DNA from 4 places in the Streptomyces sp. NEAU-W12 genome. Region 3 is predicted to be linked to each of the others. Evidence: riboswitches for the same ligand, from Rfam matches in the RefSeq annotation. Region 3 holds a riboswitch; each other region holds the start of a gene.
The links. A riboswitch is a leader RNA that binds a small molecule or an ion and turns the genes downstream of it on or off. The one in region 3 is predicted to bind cyclic di-AMP.
Positions count from the first base shown of each region.

Region 1: linked by a shared signal. The riboswitch ahead of ORI94_RS00065 (M23 family metallopeptidase) and the one ahead of ORI94_RS23225 (transglycosylase SLT domain-containing protein) in region 3 are both predicted to bind cyclic di-AMP.
Region 2: linked by a shared signal. The riboswitch ahead of ORI94_RS06240 (M23 family metallopeptidase) and the one ahead of ORI94_RS23225 (transglycosylase SLT domain-containing protein) in region 3 are both predicted to bind cyclic di-AMP.
Region 4: linked by a shared signal. The riboswitch ahead of ORI94_RS08775 (M23 family metallopeptidase) and the one ahead of ORI94_RS23225 (transglycosylase SLT domain-containing protein) in region 3 are both predicted to bind cyclic di-AMP.

Region 1 is NZ_JAPJDM010000001.1:17,466-21,667, forward strand. It holds gene ORI94_RS00060 (PrsW family intramembrane metalloprotease) at 1-454, shown strand, start outside; gene ORI94_RS00065 (M23 family metallopeptidase) at 568-1,602, opposite strand; cyclic di-AMP (ydaO/yuaA leader) riboswitch at 1,615-1,772, opposite strand; tRNA gene ORI94_RS00070 (tRNA-Met) at 2,098-2,171, opposite strand; gene ORI94_RS00075 (dihydrofolate reductase family protein) at 2,238-3,371, opposite strand; gene ORI94_RS00080 (sensor histidine kinase) at 3,766-4,083, opposite strand.
Region 2 is NZ_JAPJDM010000004.1:12,084-16,285, reverse strand. It holds gene ORI94_RS06250 (MBL fold metallo-hydrolase) at 1-80, opposite strand, end outside; gene ORI94_RS06245 (SGNH/GDSL hydrolase family protein) at 186-971, opposite strand; gene ORI94_RS06240 (M23 family metallopeptidase) at 1,236-2,237, opposite strand; cyclic di-AMP (ydaO/yuaA leader) riboswitch at 2,242-2,403, opposite strand; gene ORI94_RS06235 (tyrosine-protein phosphatase) at 2,918-3,715, shown strand; gene ORI94_RS06230 (DUF6126 family protein) at 3,729-3,851, opposite strand; gene ORI94_RS06225 (helix-turn-helix domain-containing protein) at 3,848-4,202, opposite strand, start outside.
Region 3 is NZ_JAPJDM010000019.1:46,392-50,593, forward strand. It holds gene ORI94_RS23215 (GNAT family N-acetyltransferase) at 1-812, opposite strand, end outside; gene ORI94_RS23220 (HAD family hydrolase) at 1,008-1,877, shown strand; gene ORI94_RS23225 (transglycosylase SLT domain-containing protein) at 1,969-2,460, opposite strand; cyclic di-AMP (ydaO/yuaA leader) riboswitch at 2,466-2,628, opposite strand; gene ORI94_RS23230 (polyprenyl synthetase family protein) at 3,250-4,202, shown strand, end outside.
Region 4 is NZ_JAPJDM010000005.1:234,094-238,295, reverse strand. It holds gene ORI94_RS08780 (M16 family metallopeptidase) at 1-1,285, shown strand, start outside; cyclic di-AMP (ydaO/yuaA leader) riboswitch at 1,510-1,674, shown strand; gene ORI94_RS08775 (M23 family metallopeptidase) at 1,688-2,461, shown strand; gene ORI94_RS08770 (GntR family transcriptional regulator) at 2,715-3,428, shown strand; gene ORI94_RS08765 (HPr family phosphocarrier protein) at 3,618-3,899, opposite strand; gene ORI94_RS08760 (bifunctional GNAT family N-acetyltransferase/acetate--CoA ligase family protein) at 4,076-4,202, shown strand, end outside.

The sequences.
Region 1 (4,202 bases), on a different contig from region 3:
ACGGGAGGAGCTGCCCGCGTACGTCAGGGCCGGCTGGCTGACCCCGGCCCAGCCCTACGCGCTCGGCTCGATGCGGGCCCGGCGCATCGCCCGGCGGTACGCGCACCGGCACGGCGGCCGGACCGCTGCCCGCGCTGTGGCCCAGTACGGGGCGTACGCGACGTCGCTGGCGTTCCTGCGCCACCGGGGGCGCCGCGGCCGCGCGGGTGCGGACTTCGTCGTACGGGAGCACGAACTGCTGCGCGAGATGTGGCACCGCCGCGACACGGCCCGCCCGGCCCTGGAGCACGCGGCCCGAGCCGTCGCACCGCCCGCCCCGCCCCGGCCGGCGCACGGTCCGTACGGCGTGCCCGAGGCGTACGGGGGGCACCGCGTGTACGGCCCGTACGGCGCCGTGGACCCCGGTCGCCCGGCGCCCGGGCCGAACCCGTACGCGCACCCGTACCGCCCCTGACACCGCCCCGGAAACGCCGGACCGGCAGTCCTGACGTCGGGGGGCGTCGTCAGGACTGCCGGGGCTGTGGCTGTGCGGGGCGCAGGATGCGGAGGCCGGCCGGGGCCGGGGGCTCAGACGGTGAGGCCCTTCGACTGCATCCAGGCCATCGGGTCGATGCCCGAGGCGGAACCGGCCGGGTGCACCTCCAGGTGGAGGTGGGCGCCGGTGGAGTTGCCGGTGGAGCCGACGCGGCCGATCACATCGCCGGTGTTGACCTGCTGGCCGACGCTGACGCTGATGGAGGACTGGTGGGCGTACCAGATCTCGGTGCCGTCGTCGAGGGTCAGCACGGTCTTGTAGCCGTACGAGCCGTCCCAGCCGGCGGAGGTGATCGTGCCGGTGTGGACCGCCTTGATCAGCGTGCCCGTGGGGGCGGCGAAGTCCAGGCCCGTGTGCTGGCCGGAGGACCAGTAGGCGCCGGCCTGACCGAAGGTCGAGGAGATGGTGTACGAGGAGGTGGGCAGCGCGTACTGCCTGGCCAGTTCGGCGAGACGCTCGGCCTCGGCCTTCTTCTCGGCCTCCTCCTCCGCCTTCTTCTTCGCCGCGGCGGCCTTCTCCTCGGCCTCCTTCTTCGCGGCGGCGGCCTGCTCCTCGGCCTCCTTCTCCGCCTTCGCGGCGGCTTCGGCGGCGGCCTGCTCCTCGGCCTGGCTCTGCTGCTGCTCGACCTGCGCCATGATCCGGGCGCGCAGCACCTCGCCGGCGTCGGAGGTGCTGCCCTGCTCGGCCTCGTCGGCGACCGTGCCGATGCTGCTGAGCGGGGTGGCGGAGCCCTGGGGGGTTTCCTCGTCGGAGATGAGGGAACCAACAGAGGGAAGGTCCGGCACGGAGATGGAGACCGGCGGCTTGCCGGTCTGGGCGCTGGCCATGCCGCCACCGGCGACAGCGGCTATGACACCGACGCCCAGGACGGTGGAGCTACGGGCGAGGCCTCCGCCGCGCTGCTTGCCGACACGATGACGGCCGCGCACGGGGCGAACGGACTCCGCGGTGGGGTTCCACTCCTCGAAGGGGCCCTCGTCGGTGCGGATGCCGCCGTAGCCGAAGGTGTCGCTCTCGTGCTGGCTCGGCATGAAGGGGGCCTCGGGGGCAGGCCGGTTGGACGCCACGTGGGGCGCACTCCTTTCCTTCCTTCTCGCCTACCGGGTTAGCTGACGGGTTCGGAGCAGGAAGGTCTCCTACGCGCGTATACCGCCCGTGTCTCCACGGGTGCATCCGCGCGATTCACCCCAAGATGTTGGTTCCCCGGTTCCCTTGCGGGATTCGGCGCGTGCGCACGGAGCCGACTCGTGTGCCGGCTGGGACGACCGCGCTGCGTTATCGAACGTTAATAGACGCGAGGACCGTATTCCAAGCCGTTCCTCTTGATCGTTAACGATTTCCGCACGGACTTAAGCGCCAGCGCCGGTCAAAACCGGGCGAGTTGGCTTCACCGCTCTCGTCACACCCGAGCTGACGGTACGTCAATTGTTATGCGCAGCGGGGCGACTCGATCACCTGGCGTGACATCTGTGCGCAAGGGCCCTGGGACGCACTCTCGAAACGGGGCGGACGGAAACGGCCGAGGGCCGGAACCCTTTCGGATTCCGGCCCTCGGCCTTCAGTAGCGGGGACAGGATTTGAACCTGCGACCTCTGGGTTATGAGCCCAGCGAGCTACCGAGCTGCTCCACCCCGCGTCGTTGTGTTCACCAGCATACGGCATCCGCGGGACACTCCGCACACGCGTTGCCGCCGCCCTCGCGTCACCGGCCGATCAGATGGCCGTTCGGCGCCTCGGCGGCCTCCTCGTGCTCCGGCAGGACGACGACCAGGGCGCCCCCCGCCGCCAGTACTCCGCTGCCGTCGGCGCCCGCCACGAAGGTGTCCGGCTCCCGCCACGCGGTGACCACCCGCCGTACTCCCGCGTCCAGGACCAGCCGGGCGCAGGGCACCGGACGGGAGGCGCGGCGGGCACAGGGTTCCAGACTGGAGTACACGGTGGCGGTCGCGAGCCGCGGGTCCGCGGGGTCGGTCCTGGCGAGGGCGGCCTCCTCGGCATGCACCACCGGATCACCGCCCTCGCGGGAGTGGCCCCGCGCCAGCTCGGTGCCGTCGGCGGCGACGACCACCGCGCCCACACTGAACGCCGTCTCCGAGGGCGGGCACCGCTTCGCCAGTTCGCAGGCGAGGGCCAGCCAGTGGTGGTCGGCGGCGACAGGGAGCGGACCGGCGCCGGGAGCGGTGGGTTCGTAGCGCATGAGGACGACGTCGCCGACCGGGCGGGTCTCCAGCAGCCGCAGCCGGCCGCCCTGGTAGGTGCCGGGGCCGAAGAGACGGGCGGCGTCCGGGTCACCGACGAAGAGCGGGGCGAGGACCAGTTGGAGCTCGTCGGCGAGGCCCTGGGTGAGGAGCTGGGTGTGGATCAGGCCGCCGCCCTCGACCATGAGCCGCCGGACGCCGTACGCGTCGTACAGGTGTGTCAGGAGGCGGCGCCAGTCGAGCTCGGCGCCGAGGGGCACGATGTCGGCGGCGAGACCGTGGGCGCGGGCGCGTTCGGCGCCCCTGCCGGTCGTGTAGAGGACCTTCGCGCCACCGGTGTGCCAGAACCGCGCCTCCGGGTCCAGGTCGCCCGAGCCGCTGACGGTGACCTTCAGCGGGTAGGCGGGCCGGCCTTCGGCGACCCGGGCGGCACGCCGCTCGGGCGCGTTGACCAGCAGCCGGGGGTTGTCGGCCCGGATCGTGCCGGCGCCGACCAGGATCGCGTCCACCGACGCCCGTACCTCGTCGACCCGGTCGAAGTCCTCCGGGCCGGACAGCAGCAGCCGCTCGGGGCCGGTGTCGTCGAGATACCCGTCGAGCGAGACGGCGGCGGACAGCAGGACGTACGGGTGGGGCATCGACGGCGCTCCTGACGGGGACGGCGGACGGGACAGGGCGGGACAGGGCAGGGCCGGACCGGACCGGGTGAAGAGAGTCTTGCACCCGGTGCGCTCCCGCGCGGAGGGGAAGCCGTGCGGTGTGCCACCGCCACGTGGCGCGGAACCGTGCGGCGTGGAAACGGCGGTGTCCCCGCCACACCCGGCGGCCCCGCCACACCCGGCGGCCGGCCCGTGACGAAGGCCCTTCCCCCACCTCGTGGGTGTCCTCCGCCCCCCTCGTTTGGGTGGTGTCGTGGTCGCCGGCGAGGAGGATGCGTGTCGGCGCGCCGTCGCTCCCGGCACCGGCCGGGGTCCCGGTCCCGGCGCCGGCGGGTGTGCCGGACGGGGTGCGGGGGGGGGAAGCCGGGGTCGGTCATGTCCGGGTTTTCCGGTCGGGGAGGGCGGTCAGGGACGGAGGGGTCCGCACGGGCACGGGCCCCCGCCCCGGAGCGGGGACGGCGCGGCGCACGAGGGCCCCGCCTCCGGCGGCCGGGCCCACATCGAGGTCGGCGCCGACGAGCAGGGCCCGCTCGCGCATCCCGAGCATGCCGGCGCCCTCGGACGCCACACCGATGCCCCGGCCGTCGTCCCGGACGCGCAGCTCCACTCCGGAGGGGGTGCGGCACAGGGAGATCTCCGCGCGGCGGGCGTGCGCGTGCCGGGCGATGTCGGTGAGCCCTTCCTGGGACACCCGGTAGAGGACCGGTTCGGGCTCCGGGCCCGGATCGGGCAGCCGGGCCCCCGCGAGGATGAGGGCTGCCCCTGATGGCCCCGGGGTGCCGGGCGGAAGGTCCTTGAAGCGGGGTCAGG
Region 2 (4,202 bases), on a different contig from region 3:
CGCTCACCGGCGGGGTCCGCGCCGAAGGCCGCGGGCCGTAGCGCACGGAGCCCGGAGCTCTGGGAACGGATACCGGCCACGACGCCTCCAAGGAAAATCGGTCAGACATTCCATTATGTGCGTCGGCGCGGGGCCGCGGGGACGGGCGCGCACCCGCCCCCTCCCCGCTGCCCCCACGCCCGGCGTCACGCCACCGCGGCGATGCGCTCCCTGATGTCACCCGGGGACAGCATCCCCTTCGCCGTCACGTGGTCCCCCGACGACTCCCCGCGCAGCCTGCGTCCTATCCACGGCACCAGGTACTCGCGCGCCCACTGGACGTCGTCACGCCGGACGTGCAGGCTGCCGCGCGGCGGCAGCTGGGGCCAGGCCTGCTCCGGGTCGGCCGGGACGTCCAGGCCGAGGGTCTGGCCCGCGCGGAGCGCCACGCGGGTGTGTCCCTCGGGCGACAGGTGCAGCCGGTCGGCGTCCCAGGCCCTGCGGTCCTGGATGCTCCTCAGGGACCACAGGTCGAGCACCGGACAGCCGTACCGGTCGGCGACGGCCCGGACGTGCCCGTTGTAGGTGGCGATCTTGCCGCGCAGATGCCTCAGCAGGGGCACGCCCCGGGTGTCGAACCCGGTCGTCACCAGCACCGTGCCGGAGACCGCCGTGAGCGCGGCGACCGCCTGCTCGAAACGCTCGGCCACCTCGTCCGGGTCGCTGCCGGGGCGCAGGATGTCGTTGCCGCCCGCACAGAAAGAAACCAGTGCGGGGGCCAGTTCGACGGCCCGCGGGAGCTGGTCGGCCATGACCTGGTCGAGCAGCTTCCCGCGCACCGCGAGATTCGTGTACTGGAAGTCGCCTTCGGGGCGCCGGTCGGCGAGAAGCACCGCGAACCGGTCGGCCCAGCCGACGAACGCCCCGTCGGGGCCGGGGTCGCCGACGCCCTCGGTGAAGCTGTCCCCCACCGCCACGTACGACCCGATCACTGCCTTGCCGTCATTCTTCGAATCGTCTGCCACAACCGGACATGATTCACCTTCGAATGTGACCTACGCGACCGTAGGAAGACATTGACGGGCGGTGAGATAAGCCACTCGCACAGCATCGGCCAGTTCCGGAGTAGCCCTGGGGAGAAGGATGTCGGGTGGCGGGCGACGTGGCGCACGGAACACTCCGGGCGTACGCGCCGAAGGCCGGACCCGGGGATCGGGGTCCGGCCTTCGGCGCGTGCCGGGCGGGGTGGCGCGGGGTCAGCCGATGGAGACGCCCTTGCCGCGGAGGTAGGAGACCGGGTCCACGTCCGAGCCGTAGTCCGGCGTGGTGCGGATCTCGAAGTGCAGGTGCGGGCCGGTCGAGTTGCCGGTGGAGCCCGCGAGACCGACCTGCTGGCCGCCGCTCACGGCCTGGCCGGCCGAGACGGACAGCGAGGACAGGTGGGCGTACTGGGCGTAGTAGCCGTCGTTCAGCTTGATGACGACCTGGTTGCCGTACGAGCCGGCCCAGCCGGCGGAGACGACGGTGCCCGGGCCCACGGCCTTCAGGGAGGTACCGGTCGGGACGGCGAAGTCGACACCGGTGTGGTAGCCGCTGGACCACATGCTGCCGGCCACCTTGTAGGCGGTGCCGAGACCGCCGCCGGGCACCGGCGAGCTGTAACCGGAGGTGTTCGCGGCCTGGTTCGCGGGCACCACGGCGGAGGAGGACTTCGACGCGGACTGCTCGGAGGAGCCCGAGGAGGGCTTCGGAGCGGACCGCTCCGAGGACTCACCGGCCGCCGCCGACTCCGGCGCGGAGGACGGAGCGGACGAAGAGGGCGAAGCCGACTTACCGGAAGAAGAGGGCTTCTCCGGCGCGGCGGTCGCGGCGGCCTTGCCGTCGACCGAGAGCTTCAGGCCGGGGTGGATGAGCGACGGGTCGCTGCCCACGGCCTCGCGGTTGTCGGCGTAGAGCTGCTTCCAACCGCCGTCGACGTTCTCGGACTCGGCGATCTTCGCCAGGTAGTCGCCGCCCTTCACTATGTACGTGCGGGCGTCGTCCTTCCCGCCGTCGTCGGCCTTCACGCCGTCAGCCGCCGCGGCGGCGACGGAATACGACTGGACGGCCTTTTCCGGGACGGCCTGCACAGGGGCGGCGTTCGCTCCGGTGGCACCGAGAAGCGGTAGGGCGAGCGCGGCGCCACCGGTTCCGGCGACGGCGAGGGAGCGGGTGAAGCGCAAAGCGCTGGGACGGCGGTGCTTACCCTTTGCGGGCATGACGAATTCCTCTCCGGCGCCTACGAGGTGAGCTGTCGGGTTCGGACTGGAGATGCCCGGCCGCGTCGAAACGCGGCTTAACCCCAAGCCGTTCCGGAGACCGGAACAGGCAGTCGTACCTGTGGGTCCCCCGCTCCTGCCATACGCGGGTCAGAGTGTGAAGGCTCCGGACAGCGGCAGGATTAGGCGTCTGTCCGGATCGATGGTGAACGTAGGCGACCGGTACGCAAAGGAACAAGCCCGGTCTTCCGAGCAAAGGCGCATTTCCGTGATCCATTGACATGAAAACGGTCACCCAGAGTCGCCCCGGGCATTACACGCCCCCTGAATCCCCTTGCGAAACACGGGAATTACGTGAGCATGGCGACAACGCATCGTCACCTCTATGACGATGCTCACCACCTCACCCCCATCTCCCTTCCTATCGGTGCACGTTGGGTCGAAACCACCTAAACGGACAGAACGCATCAATAAGGGAAGAAGGGAGGATTCAACCCGGTCCGGCGACGGGTCCGCCCAGGGGCCGTGCCGGCGTCCGTCCGCGCCGGTGGCTCGACACCGGCGACACCACGCCGCCCGGCCCGGTCACCAACTCATGGCCCCTGCCAGGCATGTCGTATCGTCGGGTGACACCCGCCGACGCCGCCGCGCCGGCGGCGCAGAGTGGGAGAGGGGCCCCCGTGACGCAGCAGATCCCGTCGACCGAACCCGAGCTCACCGGTGTGCGCAATTTCCGTGATGTGGGCGGCCTGCCGACCGTCGACGGCCGCCGGGTGCGGCACGGGGTGCTGTTCCGCAGCGGCCACCTCGCACACGCCACCGAGGAGGACGCCGCCTTCCTGTCCTCCCTGGGACTGCACACCGTCTTCGACTTCCGCAACGCGGCCGACCACAGACTGGACGGACGGGACATCGAACTGCCCGGCGTGCGCAATGTGAACCTGCCGCTGAGCGACCCGGCCGACGGCGCCGAGTTCTGGAGGATGGTCCGTGACGGGGACCTCGACCAGCTCCGCGCGATCCTCGCCGACGGCAAGGGAGCGGAACGGATGATCGCCTCGTACCGCGCGACCGTGACGCAGCGCACCTCTGAGCACTCCCGCGTGCTGATCTCGCTCGCCGAGGAGAGCCTGCCCGCACTGATGCACTGCGCGGCGGGCAAGGACCGCGCGGGCCTGTCGGTGGCGGTGACGCTGCTCGCGCTGGGCGTGGAGCGGGACGCGATCTTCGACGACTACCTGAAGTCCAGCGCCGCGCACCGCCGCTACAAGGTGCGCCGCAGCTCCACCTCCGCCTCGGCCTACTCACCCGAGGTCATGGAGCTGCTCGACCCGCTGTTCGACGCCCGCGCCGAGTACCTGTCGGCCGCCCTCGAGACGATCGAGGAGACCTGGGGCGGCGTGGACCCCTACCTCGAACAGGCTCTCGGGTTCACCCCCGGGCACCGGGAGCGGCTGCGCGAACGCATGCTGGACTGAGCGCCCCCGAGGGCTACGCCTTCGCGCCCAGCTCGAAGAGCAGGTAGACGAAGGCCGCGAAGAGGTGCCCCACCACGACGTAGATGAACAGCCTCACCCACAGGGCGCGGGGGAACTTCTCCTCCATGTCTTTCATGACACGTCTCCAGGGGTGGGGCCCAGGCACAGGGCGGCCGTGGGACTCTGCAGCAGGGTGTGGACGAACAGCAGCTCGACCCCGTCGGGGTCCTCGGCGGCGATGCGGTGCGGGGTCAGCGAGTCGAAGTGCGCGCTGTCGCCCGGTGCGAGGCGGTGCGGGGTCTCCCCGAGGCGCAGCCGCAGCCGCCCCCTGAGGACGTACAGCCACTCCTCGCCGGGGTGGACCCGCACGATGTCGCCCTGGGATCCCTCCGGGACCTGGACCCGCAGGGCCTGCATCCCGCGCCCGGGGGAACCGGCCTGCCGGTAGGTCCAGCCGCCGACCGTGGTCGGCTCCATGTCGGCGGCG
Region 3 (4,202 bases):
CGCAGATGCAGCACGAGCCCCGGCGAGAACTTCGCGAACTCCGGGTCGTACGCCGGGAACCAGCAGGCCAGCACGGAGGCCGAGCGCAGGCCGAAGTGGGCGGCGACGGGACGGTCCCCGGCGTACAGGACGGACAGCGTGCCCGCGCACTCCGCGGCCCGGGTTCCGGCCAGGCGGCCCACGAGCCGGGTGATCCACTCCTGCGCGAACCGGTCGCGACGCCCGGTCCTGCGGTACTGCGCCGACTTCCACCCGATGAGGGTGCGCAGCGCGGCCGGTTCGCGTTCGTCGAACACGAACCGCACGGGGCCGGCCTGGCGGCCGAGCCTGCGCTCCTTGGCCAGGGTGGTCTTCAGGAACTTCGGCGACTGGGCGCGCAGCACGGACTCGTAGGTCTCGTAGCCCTTCTCCACGTCGATGACGAAGGTGGCGTGCTCCCGGGCCGCCTGCGGGACGAACAGGGCCTGGTCCGCCTCCAGGTTGTCGAAGGCGAAGCTCGACAGCGAGCAGGCACGCAGCAGTTCACCGGTCTTCGGCACGAGACCCGGCCGCAGGACGGCGCCCTGGCAGTCCGAGACCCCGAGCCCGATCGCCCGGCCCTGCCCCCACGCGCCCCGCTCGTACGGCAGGAAGCCGGCCGGCTCGGCGGACGCCCCCTCGTACAGCACCGCGACCCGGGCCTGCGGCCGCACCCCGGACACGGCGGCGGCGAACTCCGGTTCCATGAACGGGCTGCGCGGTGTCTTCGAGGCGGCGCGCAGCTCACGCCATCGCTCCTGCTCCCCCTCGCCGAGTTCGTCGAGCCTCAGCACACGTGTGCGTCCACTGTTCACCTGACCCCCCGATCAAGTCCCCCCTGGACACCTGGAAGGTACCGCCCGGGACCACGAGGACGGTAGGTGGCGGAGCATGTTGCCGCCAGGTGGTGCACAGGCCGAGGACGGTGCGCGGGACGGGTGCCCGGGGCGTGGTGAGCCGGGGGCGCGCGGTGTCCGTATTCTCTGATCATGGCCGCACCCACCGATTGCTCGCTCATCGCCACCGACCTGGACGGGACGCTGCTGCGCGGCGACGACACCCTCTCCGACCGCTCCCTCGCCGCGCTGGCGCTGGTGGCGCGGGCCGGTGTCCGGCACCTCGTGGTGACGGGGCGCCCGGCGCCCAGGGTGCGGCCGCTCCTGGACGACCTGGGGTCCACGGGGCTCGCGGTGTGCGCACAGGGCGCGCAGGTGTACGACGCCGGCACGGACCGGCTGCTGTGGTCGGTCACCCTGGACCGGGAACTGGCGGAGACCGCGCTCGGCAAGATCGAGGCCGAGGTGGGGGAGCTGCACGCCGCGGTCGACCAGAACGGGGCGGACGGGCTCACCCTGATCGAGTCGGGCTATCTGATGCCGCACCCGACGCTGCCCGCCGTGCGGGTCGAACGGCGGGACGATCTGTGGGCCCGGCCGATCAGCAAGGTGCTGCTGCGCCACCCCGACCTGAACGACGACGAGTTGGCGGCGGCGGCCCGTGCGGCGGTCGGCTCGCTGGCCACGGTCACGATGTCGGGGCCGGGCACCGTGGAACTCCAGCCGTGCGGTGTCACCAAGGCGACGGGGCTTGCGCTGGCCGCCGAGCACCTGGGGCTGGATCCCGAGCGGACCGTCGCCTTCGGCGACATGCCCAACGACATCCCGATGTTCGACTGGGCGGCCCACGGAGTCGCCATGGCCAACGCGCACCCGGAGCTCAAGGCGGTGGCCGACGAGGTCACCACGTCGAACGAGGACGACGGCGTGGCCGTCGTCCTCGAGCGGTTGTTCGGCGGAGCGGAGCCGCGCGTGCCCCAACACGTGCTGCCCCGCCCCAGGTCCGGGAGGGTGTCCCGGTAGGCCTCGGCGTCCGCCGGTGTGGCCGGTGCCGCCGGCGTTCCGGTGTTCCGGCGTTCCTACGGGCCCGGACGTATCGGATGTCCCAGGTGTCTCAGTAGGCGCCGAAGACGTTGTCGATGGAGCCGTAACGGTCCGCCGCGTAGTTGCAGGCCGCCGTGATGTTCGCGACCGGGTCGAACGGGTCGAAGGCCGTGCCGGGCACGTGGTACGCCTGGAAGGTCGGGTCGATGACCTGGAGCAGGCCCTTCGACGGGGTGCCGGCCATGGCGTTGGAGTCCCACAGGTTGATGGCCTGCGGGTTGCCGGACGACTCGCGCAGGATGTTGCGGTGGATGGAGTCGTAGCTGCCGGGGATGCCGTGCTGCGCCATGACGGACAGCGACTCGCGGATCCAGCCGTCGAGGTTGTCCGGGTACGCGGTCACGGTGCCGGCAGCGGCAGGGGCGGCCGTCGCGGTGGCGGGCGCGGCGGGCGCGGCGGAGGCGGTGGAGGCGCCGAACAGCGGGAGGGCGACCGCCGCGACACCGGCGACGGCGAAGGAGCGGACGAGGCGGGAGTGGCGGGGCGGACCGGATGCGGTCATGTCTGTGTTCCTCTCCTACGCCTGCGAGGTGAGCTGTCGGGTTCGGGCGGGAGAGTGCCCGGCCGTGCCCCTGCGGGCATGGCTTCACCCCGAGCCGTTCCGGGTGTGAACCGGTCCGGCGGCCTACCTGGGTCCCCCGCTCCTGCCGTGCGTGAGTGAGTTCGTCGATGGGTGGCGCGGGCGGCGGCAGGATTCGGCGTCCGCCCGACAAGCCGGGAACGTATGCGAGTGCACTTGTCGGAAACAAGTACGGCCGTCACGGATCGCTCCGCTTGATCTTGTTCCGGGGGTTTTGGGGTACTTGATCCTTTGTGGATGCCGGGAGTCAACTCGCTTTCGGGCAAGGGGAAGTGCCGGTGGGAGCGAGGTGTGGGCGTGGCGGGGTGCGCGTGACTCACTTCACTGGCCGCACCGTGTGGGCGCATTTGCCGCCAAAGGGAAATCTCTTGTTGATTACGGCAAATCAGACTTCGGGGCGGGCGGGGTGGTCCGCGCGCGGGCCCGGCGCCCGGCCGTGCGCCGGGCCGTATCCCGAGGGTGGGGCGCCATGCCCGAAAGGCGGCGAATATCCTGTATTACCTACTGGCCGAAAAGGGTCCGGTGGTGATCCGGTACCGGAGGGCGCCGTGGGGTGCCGTCCACGCGTGCGCGGGTGAGGCCGGGGAACGCGGGTGCTGGCGGTGATCGAAACATGACCGGATACGCTGACTCGAGTGATGTCAGCGACCTATCGACAAACTGGGCAAGACGTCTAAGCGCCAGTGGACACCAGCAGACAGGAGACCCCTCGTGACCGTCGTCGGGCCGTTCGGGCTGAGCGTGCGGGACCAGGCTCTGGAAGCCGATGTCCAGGCCGGGATGACGGCTGTCGAGGAAGGGCTGCTCGAGGCCACGAAGAGTGAGGTCCCCTTCATCACCGAGGCCGCCCAGCACCTGGTGCGGGCCGGCGGCAAGCGTTTCCGGCCGCTGCTCGTGACGCTCGCCGCCCAGTTCGGCGACCCCTACGCGCCCGGTGTCGTCCCGTCCGCCGTGGTCGTGGAGCTGACCCACCTGGCCACGCTGTACCACGACGACGTGATGGACGACGCCACCGTGCGGCGCGGGGTGCCCAGCGCCAACACCCGCTGGGGCAACTCCGTCGCGGTCCTCACCGGCGACTTCCTCTTCGCGCGCGCGTCGCACATCCTGGCCGACCTCGGTCCGGAGGCCGTACGGGTGCAGGCCCAGGCGTTCGAGCGGCTGGTCACCGGCCAGATCCTGGAGACCGCGGGGCCGCAGGAGGGCCGGGACCCGGTCGACCACTACCTGGACGTCCTCGGCGGCAAGACCGGCTCACTGGTCGCCGTCGCCTGCCGGTTCGGTGCCATGATGTCCGGCGCGGACGACGCGGTCGTGGACGTGCTGACCCAGTACGGCGAGCGCCTCGGTGTCGCCTTCCAGCTCGCCGACGACGTACTGGACATCGCCTCCGACTCCCACGAGTCCGGAAAGACCCCGGGCACCGACCTGCGTGAGGGCATCCCGACGCTGCCCGTGCTGCGGCTGCGCGAGCGGGCGGCCCGGCTGGGGCTGGCCGAGGACATCGCTCTGTGCGAGCTGCTCGACTCCGACCTCGGCGACGACGCCCGGCACGCCGAGGCGCTGCGGCTGCTGCGCGCACACCCCGCGCTGGAGCAGGCCCGGCAGGACACCGTGCGCTACGCGGAGGAGGCGCGCTCGGCGCTGGCCCCGCTGCCGGAGTG
Region 4 (4,202 bases), on a different contig from region 3:
GACGGTGCTGCGCTGCCACCGCCCCGGCCAGCAGATCGTCGCTGTCGAGGTACTCCTCGACGCGCCCCTGGAGGCCGAGCCGGCCGGCCTCGACGGCGTCGCCACCATCACCGCGCGGGCGTTCTCCGAGGGCACCGACAAGCACTCCGCCGAGGAGTTCGCCGCCGAACTGGAGCGCTGCGGCGCGACCCTGGACGCCTACGCCGACCACCCCGGCGTCCGCCTGAGCCTCGAGGTGCCGGCCTCCCGGCTCGCCAAGGGACTCGGACTGCTCGCCGACGCCCTCAGGGCGCCCGCGTTCGCCGACGGCGAGATCGAGCGTCTCGTCCGCAACCGCCTCGACGAGATCCCGCACGAGCTGGCCAACCCGTCCCGCCGCGCCGCCAAGGAACTCTCCAAGGAGCTGTTCCCGGCGACGTCGCGCATGTCCCGCCCGCGCCAGGGCACCGAGGAGACGGTCGCCGGCATCGACTCGACGGCCGTACGCGCCTTCTACGAGAGGCACGTCCGCCCCGCCACCGCCACCGCGGTGGTCGTCGGCGACCTCACCGGCACCGACCTGGACGAGTTGCTCGGCGACACCCTCGGAGCCTGGACCGGACCGGCCGCCCAGCCGCGGCCCGTCGCGCCGGTCACCGCCGACGACACGGGCCGCGTCGTGATCGTGGACCGCCCCGGCGCCGTACAGACGCAGCTGCTCATCGGCCGCGTCGGCGCGGACCGGCACGACCGCGTGTGGCCCGCGCAGGTGCTCGGCACCTACTGCCTCGGCGGCACCCTCACCTCCCGCCTGGACCGCGTCCTGCGCGAGGAGAAGGGCTACACCTACGGTGTGCGGTCGTTCGGCCAGGTCCTCAGGTCCGCCCCGGACGGCACCGGCGCGTCGCTGCTCGCCATCAGCGGCTCCGTCGACACCCCGAACACCGGACCCGCCCTGCAGGACCTGTGGACGGTGCTGCGCACCCTCGCCGCGGAAGGCCTCACCGACGCCGAACGCGACGTCGCCGTGCAGAACCTGGTGGGCGTGGCACCGCTCAAGTACGAGACCGCCGCGGCCGTCGCCGGCACCCTCGCCGATCAGGTGGAGCAGCACCTGCCCGACGACTACCAGGCCGAGCTGTACCGGCGGCTCGCCGCCACCGGCACGGTGGAGGCGACCGCGGCGGTGGTGAACGCCTTCCCGGTGGACCGCCTGGTGACCGTCCTGGTCGGTGACGCGGCGCAGATCAAGGAGCCCGTCGAGGCGCTCGGCATCGGCGAAGTCACGGTGGTGTCCGCCGAGTAGACGGGCCGTCGGCGGCCGTTTGGCCGCACGCCGGACACGCACGCGGGCGGGGCCCTGGTGACGAGAACGCCACCAGGGCCCCCTGGTGTCCTGATTGGTCCGGGAGATACCTGTCTGCCCTGTGGGATGCGCTACAAAATCCGGGATCCGTTTGGGGAGGGAAAGCCGTCCCGTTTAGCGTCAGGCGGTCTGTTCGTCGGGCAGTGCGCCGCACCCGCGGCACCGGACAGTCATCGCCGAGTCCCCGTACGGCGCGAGCCAGGGGAGCCGGGGACCCGTCAGCAGTCCCTGGGGTGAATCGGACGCCCGCGCGTGTCGCGAGGGGGTCCGTAGGAGACCTTCCTGCTCCGAACCCGTCAGCTAACCCGGTAGGCGAGAAGGAAGGAAAGGACCACCCTGTACATGGCGTTCACCCGCGCCACCGGAAAGCACCGCCGTCCCAGCCGCGTGCACCGCGGCACCGCCAGGGCGGCGGGCGCCGCGGCTCTCACCACCACCGGTGTCATCGGCTCCCTCTCCGCTCCGGCGCTCGCCGCCGAACCCGCCGCGGGGCAGACCGGCCTGACCCCCGTGGTCACCATGGGCGACGAGGCCGCCGCCCGGGTCGACGCCCAGGCCTCCGCCCAGCACGAGGCCGCACGCGAGGCGGCCCAGGCCGCCGCACGCGAAGCCGCCGAGGAGGCCGCCCGGGAGAAGGCGGCCGAGGAGGCCGTCAAGGCCCGCGAGGCCGAGGAACGCGCCGCGCGTGAGGCCGAGCGCAAGCGCCTCAACACCTTCGTGTCCCCGATCGCGGGCTCGTACGTCTCGACCGGCTATCTGTCCGGCGGTGCCGTCTGGTCCTCCGGCACCCACACCGGTGTCGACTTCCACGCCGCGAGCGGCACCCCCGTGCTCTCGGTCGGCATGGGTACCGTCGTCGAGGCCGGCTGGGGCGGCGCCTACGGCAACCAGGTCGTGATCAAGATGCACGACGGCACGTACACCCAGTACGGCCACCTGTCGTCCGTCGGCGTCTCGGTGGGCCAGCAGGTCACCCCGGGCCAGCAGATCGGCGTCTCCGGCGCCACCGGCAACGTCACCGGCGCGCATCTGCACTTCGAGGCCCGCACCACCGCCGGGTACGGCTCCGACATCGACCCCGTCGCGTACCTCCGCGCGCACGGAGCGAACGTCTGACCGGGGACGCGTTCCCCGGCCGCCGTGCGCACCTCGACGTCCGTGTGGTCCCCTGACGCCCCAGGTGTCCGCTTTCGCGGAATGGCCCCGACTCGGCTCTCCGAGTCGGGGCTTTCGGTGTTTCCGGCGGACCGTTGTCCAAAAAACGAACATGATTTCCGGCCCGCCGTCGGAAATCCTCGCGCGTTGCAATAGAGTCACGGAACAGGTGTCACCCGTTGACGTTGTGCGGGGATCAATTCGGAGGTCGGTCATGCGTATTCCGGCGCACTCGGTGTGCACGGCGATCCGGGACGACATCGTCTCGGGTGTCTACGAGCGTGGCGGCCGGCTGACCGAGGAACTCCTCGCCCGCCGCTACGGTGTCTCGCGCGTCCCCGTCCGGGAGGCCCTGCGCACCCTGGAGGCCGAGGGCTTCGTGGTCACCCGGCGGCACGCGGGCGCGTGCGTGGCGGAACCCACCGAGCAGGAGGCCGCCGACCTGCTGGAGATGCGGCTGCTGCTGGAGCCGCTCGGCGCCCTGCGTGCCGCGCAGCGCCGCACCGAGGCCCATCTGAAGGTGCTGCGCGGTCTGGTCCGGCTGGGCCAGGAGCGGGCCCGGCAGGGTCACAGCGACGACCTGCGCTCCCTGGGCGGCTGGTTCCACGAGACGCTCGCCCAGGCGTCCGGCAGTCCGGCGCTGACGTCGACGCTGATCCGGCTCCGGCACAAGATCGGCTGGATGTACGAGGTGCGGGGGGCGAGGGACCCCGTGGAGTGCTGGGCGGAGCACGGCGCGATCGTCGACGCCGTGGTGCGCGGCGACGGCGAGCGCGCGCGTGCGGTCATGGCGCTGCACACCGAGCGGGCCACCGCCGCCCACCGCCCGCGCTTCACCGCGGGGGCCGGGCGCGCGGACCGGGCGGCCCGTGCCGAGCGTGTGAGGAACTCGCAACATCCCGTAAACACACCGAGCCTCCGGCATTAACACGGAGACCGTATACAAGAGAAGGAAATTCGGTGGAAGTGAAATCCGCCTGCCGTTTTCCGTGAACGCCTGATTGTGTGCGGGGGAGTGGCGGCCGGATGAGCCGGGGGGCTGGTAAAACGCGCCCCCTGAAAAAAGGGCGCCGCGACCCCCGCAAGGGGTGCCGCGGCTCCGTTTTTTCCGGGCGTCTCACACGGTCTCGGGGAGTTCCTCGAGGCCTTCGGAGACCAGCTTCGCCAGCCGGTCGAGGGCGGCGTCGGCCCCCTCGGCGTCGGAGGCGAGGACGATCTCCTCGCCCCCCTGGGCGCCCAGGCCCAGAACGGCCAGCATGGAGGCCGCGTTGACGGGGTTGCCGCCGGCCTTGGCGATCGTCACCGGGACGCCTGTGGCCGTGGCGGATCGGACGAAGATGGAGGCGGGACGGGCATGGAGGCCCTCGGCCCAGCCGACGTTGACGCGGCGCTCAGCCATGTGTTGCTGCCCTTCGAAGTTCAGGTTGTCTAGACCAGTTTTCCATATCGTGAAGCAAGCCGGGGAGGGGCACTCGCCCCCGCTCCCCGGCGGCACCGGACCGCGGCCCCGGTCCGGTGCGTGCCCCCACAGACTGCCTCGCGCCGTTGCCGTACGCGAGCCGTACTCTGGGGCCCATGCAGATCTCGTCGGACCGGCATGAGTACCCCGCCCACTGGGAGGCCGACGTGGTGCTGCGGGACGGCGGCACCGCGCGTATCCGCCCCATCACCGTCGACGACGCCGAGCGCCTGGTCAGCTTCT